2 regions of the Bacillus sp. JJ664 genome follow, and region 1 is predicted to be linked to the other one. Evidence: riboswitches for the same ligand, from Rfam matches in the RefSeq annotation. Region 1 holds a riboswitch; the other holds the start of a gene.
The links. Region 1 has a riboswitch for FMN ahead of ribD (bifunctional diaminohydroxyphosphoribosylaminopyrimidine deaminase/5-amino-6-(5-phosphoribosylamino)uracil reductase RibD). Riboswitches for the same ligand answer to the same signal wherever they lie in the genome.
Positions count from the first base shown of each region.

Region 1 (3,718 bases):
TGTGATGATCAATACTGACTGTAAAAGCTGTCCCATGTGTATCCGTATTTTCTGTTACCATTGGATTCAAATTAAACTGATTTGCAATTCCCTCCGATATAGGGACACAAATTAATCCACGTCCATAGGTCGCCATAAAATTAATATTCTCTGGTGTCGCATACTCACCAATGACAACAAAATCACCTTCATTTTCACGATCTTCATCATCACAAACAATGACGACTTTGCCTTTTTTTAAATCTTCAATTGCTTCTTCTATTTTAGAGAACATATCATTACTCCTTTATAAATAGCCATTTTGTGATAAAAATGAAGTTGTTATGTTTGAGTCTTTTTTTACTTCATGTAACCCAAGCATTTTCTCGACATACTTACCTAATAAGTCAAATTCAATATTAACCGTATCACCTACGTTTTTACTGCCCAATATTGTATAAAAACGAGTATGAGGAATCAGTGATATGGTAATGACTTCATTTTCAACTTTAAATATTGTTAAACTCGTACCATCAATGGTGATACTCCCTTTTGATAAACAATATTTTAAATAGTCACTTGGAATGTTTATTTTATAAATAACTGCATTTTCAAGAGGTTTAATCGCAAGTATTTCACCCGTTGTGTCAATATGTCCGGAAACAATATGTCCACCAAATCTTCCGTTTGCAGCCATTGCTCGTTCTAAATTCACTTTATGATGATTTGATAACATTTTTAGATTAGTAGATTGATAGGTTTCTGGCATAACATCTACTGTAAATTCGTCTTTGGTAAAGCTTGTAACTGTCAGGCAGACTCCGTTAATTGAAATACTATCACCTAGATGAACACCTTCTAGAATTTTTTTTGCTTGTATTGTTAGGACTAGTGTTTGTCCTTTATTGACCGTATTTTTGAGTGTTCCAATTTCCTCTACAATTCCAGTAAACAAGTTAATTCACCTCGTTTTGAAGATGCATTCGAATATCAGCTCCAATTGTTTCTACTGATAATAAAGTTAAATTGGAAACATCCTTCATCATTTCATTACCTAAACCATTTAATAGATTACCATGATGGATTCCACCAATTAGTTTAGGTGCATAATATAATATTAGTTCGTCAAATAAGTTTTCTTCTATGAATGAGGTATGAATCTCACTTCCACCCTCTACATAAACGGAATGGTAGCCCATTTCTGCTAAAAGAGAAATGACTTCTCTTACCTTAACTTTTGACTCACATGTTTTTATCATTTCAATTCCTTTTTCTTGATAAGGAATCAGTTCTTTTTCGGTTATTCGATTACCAACAAAAATAATTGTTTTTGCTTCAATCGTATTTGCTATCTTGGAATCGATTGGTGTTCTTAAGCTCGAATCTAAAATGACTCGAACAGGTTGTCTAGTTTCTTGCTCCAATCGTACTGTTAAAGATGGATTATCATTAAGAACAGTTCCAACGCCTACTAAAATACAATCATGTATTCGACGTTCCTCATGCACTTTTTCTCTAGCTTTTGCACCAGTAATCCATTTACTGTCTCCTGAGTATGTGGAAAGTTTCCCATCTAAGCTAAGCGCTGCTTTTAAAGTAATATGCGGTCTTTTTTTGTTTATAAATGTAAAGAAGCCTTTATATAAATGCTTTGCTTCCTCATGACAAACACCGACCTCAACCTCTATACCAGCTTCTTTCAACTTTGAAAATCCTTTTCCACTAACTTTTGGATTATCATCTTGCACTGCGATGACCACTCTTTTAACCTTTTTCTCAATTAATAAATCCGCACATGGTGGCGTTCTACCATGATGACTGCATGGCTCTAATGTTACATAAACTGTTGAGCCAATCGATTTTGTTCCAGCCATATTTAAAGCATGAACCTCTGCATGTGGCTCACCTGCTTTTACATGACACCCTACCCCAACTACAGAACCGTCTTTTACAACAACTGCTCCTACTGGTGGATTGGGACTAGTTTGTCCAATTGTTGAGCTCGCAAGTTCAATAGCTAATTTCATAAATAGTTGATCCAACTTATCACACCCTCTAATTCAAATTCATTTGAAAAAGTGAAAAAGCCCCTTAAGAATGTACTTAAGGGGCTTTAGATGTTTAAGAAAGGAAGCATACTTAAATAAACGCCAAAACAATCCATAAATTTACATGATTGTTACGCGTTTATTGTTGCGCAATTGATTAATAGACACAACAAACTAAGCCTATATCAGACGAAAATTTGAAAATATCAAACTCGTACTGATATATGCACTCCATCCTTCTCCCATCCAGACTATACTGTCGGCTCTAGATTCTAACTAGATCAGCAAACATATAAAAAAACATATGCAGCTCACGGGCTTAGTATAAAAAAATTTTATACAACACCGCCGGTTGGGACTCTCACCCGACCCCGAAGGACACACTAATTATCAAATTTGTTTCATTATAACTAGCAAATTATTCAAAGTAAAGTATTATAGATTTCAAGTTTTATCATAGAAATAGCAAATTATTAGTGAATCCCTATATTTTTCTAGTAAAATTCTGAGATGAAAAAAAGAAAAAGATCACCTAAAATCGATGATCTTATCTACGGGTTATTTATCATTTTTTCCATTCGAGCACTTATATTTTTCTACACTAGACATTTCTTTTTACAAGTCATTTCCTACCTGACAAACCATTTTTTGCTCCTTGATTGATTCTTTTTTTTGAAGCCAACCAAAATAGACTGCTACTACTACAATTGCTAATAAAATATAAATTGATGAAAATAATAATATACTAAAAAAGCAAATTGCTAGAATAGCTGACCCGATTTTTAGTAATAAAGAATCAAAAATACGCATACATGCTAAGACGCCAAGTAAAGCGTTACATAAGAAGAAAGCATTCGCAATTGCTACTAGTTGCTGAATGGAAATAATGTTCAGAAAGAATAATGTAAATACAATAATATGAATACAAAACAAGCTTAGTAAGCCACGTGTAGCTACATTATTTTTATTTTTGTACGATAACCATGATGGTAACAATCCGTTTTTAGCTTGATCTGAAATCAATCTTGATACTGCTCCTATGACAAGTAAGACAGTGCTAATACAGAGTGCGATTGTTATAGTTGAAATAATTGGAGTGGCCCAATTGCCAAATAAGCTTTCAAGTAAGGGTGCCAAAGATTGATTTGCTGCACTTTCGGAATCCGATTGAATCCATTGGAAAGCGAGTGCAACCGTTAGACTGACAACTGCAATTATTGAAAAGCTTAAAGCAACTGCTTTTGGAATTGTCCGTTCAGGCGTTTTTGCTTCTAATGAATAGCTACCAATGACTTCCCAACCAATTAGTGCCCAAAATAACAGAAGTAAGCTTTGACCAAAATCAGAAACAGTAATCGGATTCGATAATATGATGTCTCCATCTACTGTAAACAATGTGTGCAAACTTCCCACTAATAAAGTTGCAACAATAAACGTGGACATGATAAATGCAAACTTACCGACATCGGTTATATTTCTTGTTAAAATTAAATAAACAAAACATAAAAGTCCGAGTGCTAACCATTTTTCATGAAACAGTGATTGTGAAGTAAGTAGCTGTAAATAATGTCCCGCTGTTCCTAACACAGCAACTGGTCCGAAACAAACTGCAAGTAAAAAGAAAATGGCTGATAAATTCTTTATTTGGGTCCCAAATGCTCTTTCAACTGCTAAAGGTACGCCTGAATCTC
Region 1 is NZ_JBALMS010000070.1:12,065-15,782, forward strand. It holds gene V7056_RS12595 (bifunctional 3,4-dihydroxy-2-butanone-4-phosphate synthase/GTP cyclohydrolase II) at 1-274, opposite strand, end outside; gene ribE (riboflavin synthase) at 287-934, opposite strand; gene ribD (bifunctional diaminohydroxyphosphoribosylaminopyrimidine deaminase/5-amino-6-(5-phosphoribosylamino)uracil reductase RibD) at 936-2,021, opposite strand; FMN riboswitch at 2,258-2,410, opposite strand; gene V7056_RS12610 (APC family permease) at 2,643-3,718, opposite strand, start outside.

Region 2 (3,718 bases), on a different contig from region 1:
AAGAATGGATTGCTTAACTTAGGTAGTTGAATAAAGTCATTTAGAGATGATTCGATTTTTTTAAAAAAGTTAAATGGAACGGAAGGTTGCTCGACTCCTATAGGAAATGCTAGACAGTTGAGACCCCACAGGAGGCCCACAGGAAGTGGGTCATGCATGCGTTACGACAGGACGTCGTGGTTTTAGCATGCCTTCCTTTTTTTAAGGAGGCTCAGCGTCAGCCCCATGGAAAGCGAGCATCTTGCAGTGGAATTCCACACACTTCTTTTTCACCACAATAAAAAAACAAAAAATGTGCCCACAAATTGCAGGCACATTCATCTATTTATACGTTATGAGCATTAACTCTTTGATTTAACCACACGATTAATTTAGGGAATAATACTAATGTAAGAATCATAATTAATAACCCTTTTATTGCGTTAAACGGCATAATCGCAGTAACAATTACCTCATTCGGTAAACTAAAATTCATAAAATAAGCATAAGCAGGTAATAAAACAAAATAATTTAAAATACTTAAGATCCCTGTCATCACAACAGTACCAACGACTAACCCTAAAGTTAAGCCTTTAATTGAACGATACTTTCTAAAGAAATATGACGCAGGTAAGATATATAATACCCCTGCACTGAAGTTTGCAAATTCCCCAATCGGTACTCCAGTCATACTTCCCACAATAATATAATGAAGGATGTTTTTTATTAATTCTACTAAAACCCCTGCAACTGGCCCAAAAATAATTGCACCAATTAATGCTGGTACCTCACTAAAATCAATTTGTAGCCATACTGGAAAAGCAGGAATTGGAAAATCTAACAGCATCAATAAATATGAAATACTGCTCAGCATTGCCACCACTACCATTTTTAAAACTTTGTTGTTACGTTGTTGCATAATTACCTCTCTCCTTTTTCCCGATCATACCAAGAAAAATGAAAGGTTCGCTTACTTAGACAAGCGTGATTTTGCACATTTATTTAATTGTAATTAATTAAGAATATCAGGATAAAAAGCTAAATATCGGCAAAAATCACATAGAAATACAAAATCCCCTATACAGTAAATATAGGGGAGAAATTTCAGCACGCCAAATAAGCGTTCAAAAAGGTAAATTTTTTGAACTTGCGAACCTCCATCTTCTCCCATCCAGACTATACTGTCGGCTCTAGAATCGCACTAGATCCTGCCCAAATTAAAGGCTCGCGGGCTTATAAGCTAAGCTTAATCACCGCCGGTGGGGAATTTCACCCCGCCCCGAAGATAGATCGAATATTAAATTACAACTTAATGTTACTAAAATAAATACAGTTTGTAAATAAAAAAAGTCTTCTCTTTTTTTCTATATTAAATTTAATGTTTATACAATATACTCAATACTTTTGATTGGAATGTTTTGAAATCTAATATTTGCATGACAGTATCCTTTTGAATTACTCTCCTTGAATTTCAAACATTTTCCACAAGATTTTCGTTAACATAAAAAAAATAGAACTTTTCATATCATATCACTTCTTCTAATAATAGCTAAGTGAATGATTCTATGAAAAGTTCCTAAAACAGACCATTAATTTGAAAATTGTAAATGCGGTTTAAAGTTTTCTAGTTGGAGTTTATAACCAATTCCCCACACAGTTTTTATACTTAAATTCATTTCATATTGTTTTAATTTTTTTCTTAAACGATTTAAATGAGTATCAACCATTCGATCATCATCAACATGTTCGTAACTCCAAACTATTTTTACTAATTCAGAACGAGTTACAACAATATCCTGTCTACTAACAAGAAGCCATAATATTGAAAATTCTTTACGCGTAAAACTAAGCTCGCGCTCCTCATAATGAATTTTGTATGTAAGTTTATTCATAACCAGGTTACCGAAACGAATTGTATCAGCCTCTTTAAATTCATTCACAATATGGTGCTTTAAGTGAACTTGTAATTTGCATTTCAGTATATCTAAATTCAACGGAAAATCAACGATATCATCTGCGCCAGAGGAATAATAATTTATCTTTTGATGATCAGTTAAATCCGATGAACAAATAATTAATATCGTGTTCAAACTTTCTCGTAGTTGTCTACAAAGTTCAACACTATCTACATTTTGTAATGAAGCACTAAGAATGATAATATTAGGTTTCCAATCGATTGCCTTTACTAACCCCTGTAATCCATTTGGATAAGATTGAATAGTAAACATCTCTTGGAAGTAATTCATAATTTCGATGCTTAATTCATGATTCTCATGAACAACTAACATTCTTTTTTCCACTTCGAACTCCTCCGTCAAATTCGAATGCTCATCTACCACGAACATTCTTGCGCAATTTTTAATTTAATTTTAACTTAATTCAACGGATAATGACAAGCTACGTACTGACCTTCTCCTGATTTTGTAAAGATTGGTTCTACTTCTTTACATTTTGGTTGTACGTAAGGACATCTTGTATGGAAACGGCAGCCACTAGGTGGATTAATAGGGCTAGGTACGTCTCCCTCAAGAATAATCTTTTCTTTATCACGCAATCTTGGATTTGGAATAGGATTTGCTGAAATTAGCGCTTTTGTATATGGGTGTTTTGGATTTTCAAAAAGTGTGTCAGAATCTGCTAATTCTACCATCTTCCCTAAATACATAACGCCAACTCGATTACTAATATGACGAACAATATTTAGTCCGTGTGATACGAATAAATACGTTAGTCCAAATTCCTCTTGTAGCTCTTCTAATAAGTTTACAACCTGTGATTGGATTGAAACATCAAGAGCTGACACCGGCTCATCTAATACAATTAATTTCGGATTTAGCGCTAACGCCCTTGCAATCCCTATTCGTTGTCTTTGCCCACCACTAAATTCATGAGGGTATCTTCTCATGTGGAATGCACTCAGACCTACTAACTCTAATAACTCTTTTACTCTTTTTTCACGAGCTGCTGCATCATTCATTCCATGGATTTTTAATACTCGCGCGATTGTTTCACCAACACTTAATCTTGGATTTAAAGACGAGAATGGATCTTGGAAAATTAATTGCATATCTCGTCGTTTCTCTCTCAGTTCCTGAGAATTTAGAGAAAATAAATCAATCCCATCAAATTCAACTGAACCACTAGTAGCTTCTAATAATCTTAATAAGATTCTTCCGGTAGTTGATTTTCCACAACCACTTTCACCTACAAGGCCAAATGTTTCACCTTTATAAATATCAAATGAAACGCCGTCAACCGCTTTTACGTGAGCCTGTACTTTACCAAACAATCCACCTTTAATTGGGAAGTGCATTTTGATGTCATCTACTTTTAAAAGAACTTCTTGATCAGTTTTCAAGTTAGTTTCTTCGACTTTTTCTGTTTTTTCTAAAAAACTATTCACCATTTTTACGCCTCCCAACGATCAGTGTATTTCCAGCAACGTACAACTTCATCATCGCTAATTGATTGAATTTCAGGCATTTCCTCATGACATAAAGCCGTTGCGTATTCACAACGAGGTGCAAATCGACATCCTCTAGGTAGATTTAATGGATTAGGAACCACACCATCGATTGCATATAGTTTCCCAATTCGTTTTTCTACACTTGGCATAGAACGTAGTAGACCTTCTGTATATGGATGTTTTGGATTTTCAAAGATTGTAAAAATATCACCTTGTTCAACAACTTGTCCTGAATACATAACAACAACTCGGTCTGCCATTTCAGCAACTACA
Region 2 is NZ_JBALMS010000010.1:12,574-16,291, reverse strand. It holds gene V7056_RS01725 (ECF transporter S component) at 326-898, opposite strand; FMN riboswitch at 1,135-1,270, opposite strand; gene V7056_RS01720 (response regulator transcription factor) at 1,569-2,279, opposite strand; gene V7056_RS01715 (ABC transporter ATP-binding protein) at 2,354-3,292, opposite strand; gene V7056_RS01710 (ABC transporter ATP-binding protein) at 3,388-3,718, opposite strand, start outside.
Region 2: linked by a shared signal. The riboswitch ahead of V7056_RS01725 (ECF transporter S component) and the one ahead of ribD (bifunctional diaminohydroxyphosphoribosylaminopyrimidine deaminase/5-amino-6-(5-phosphoribosylamino)uracil reductase RibD) in region 1 are both predicted to bind FMN.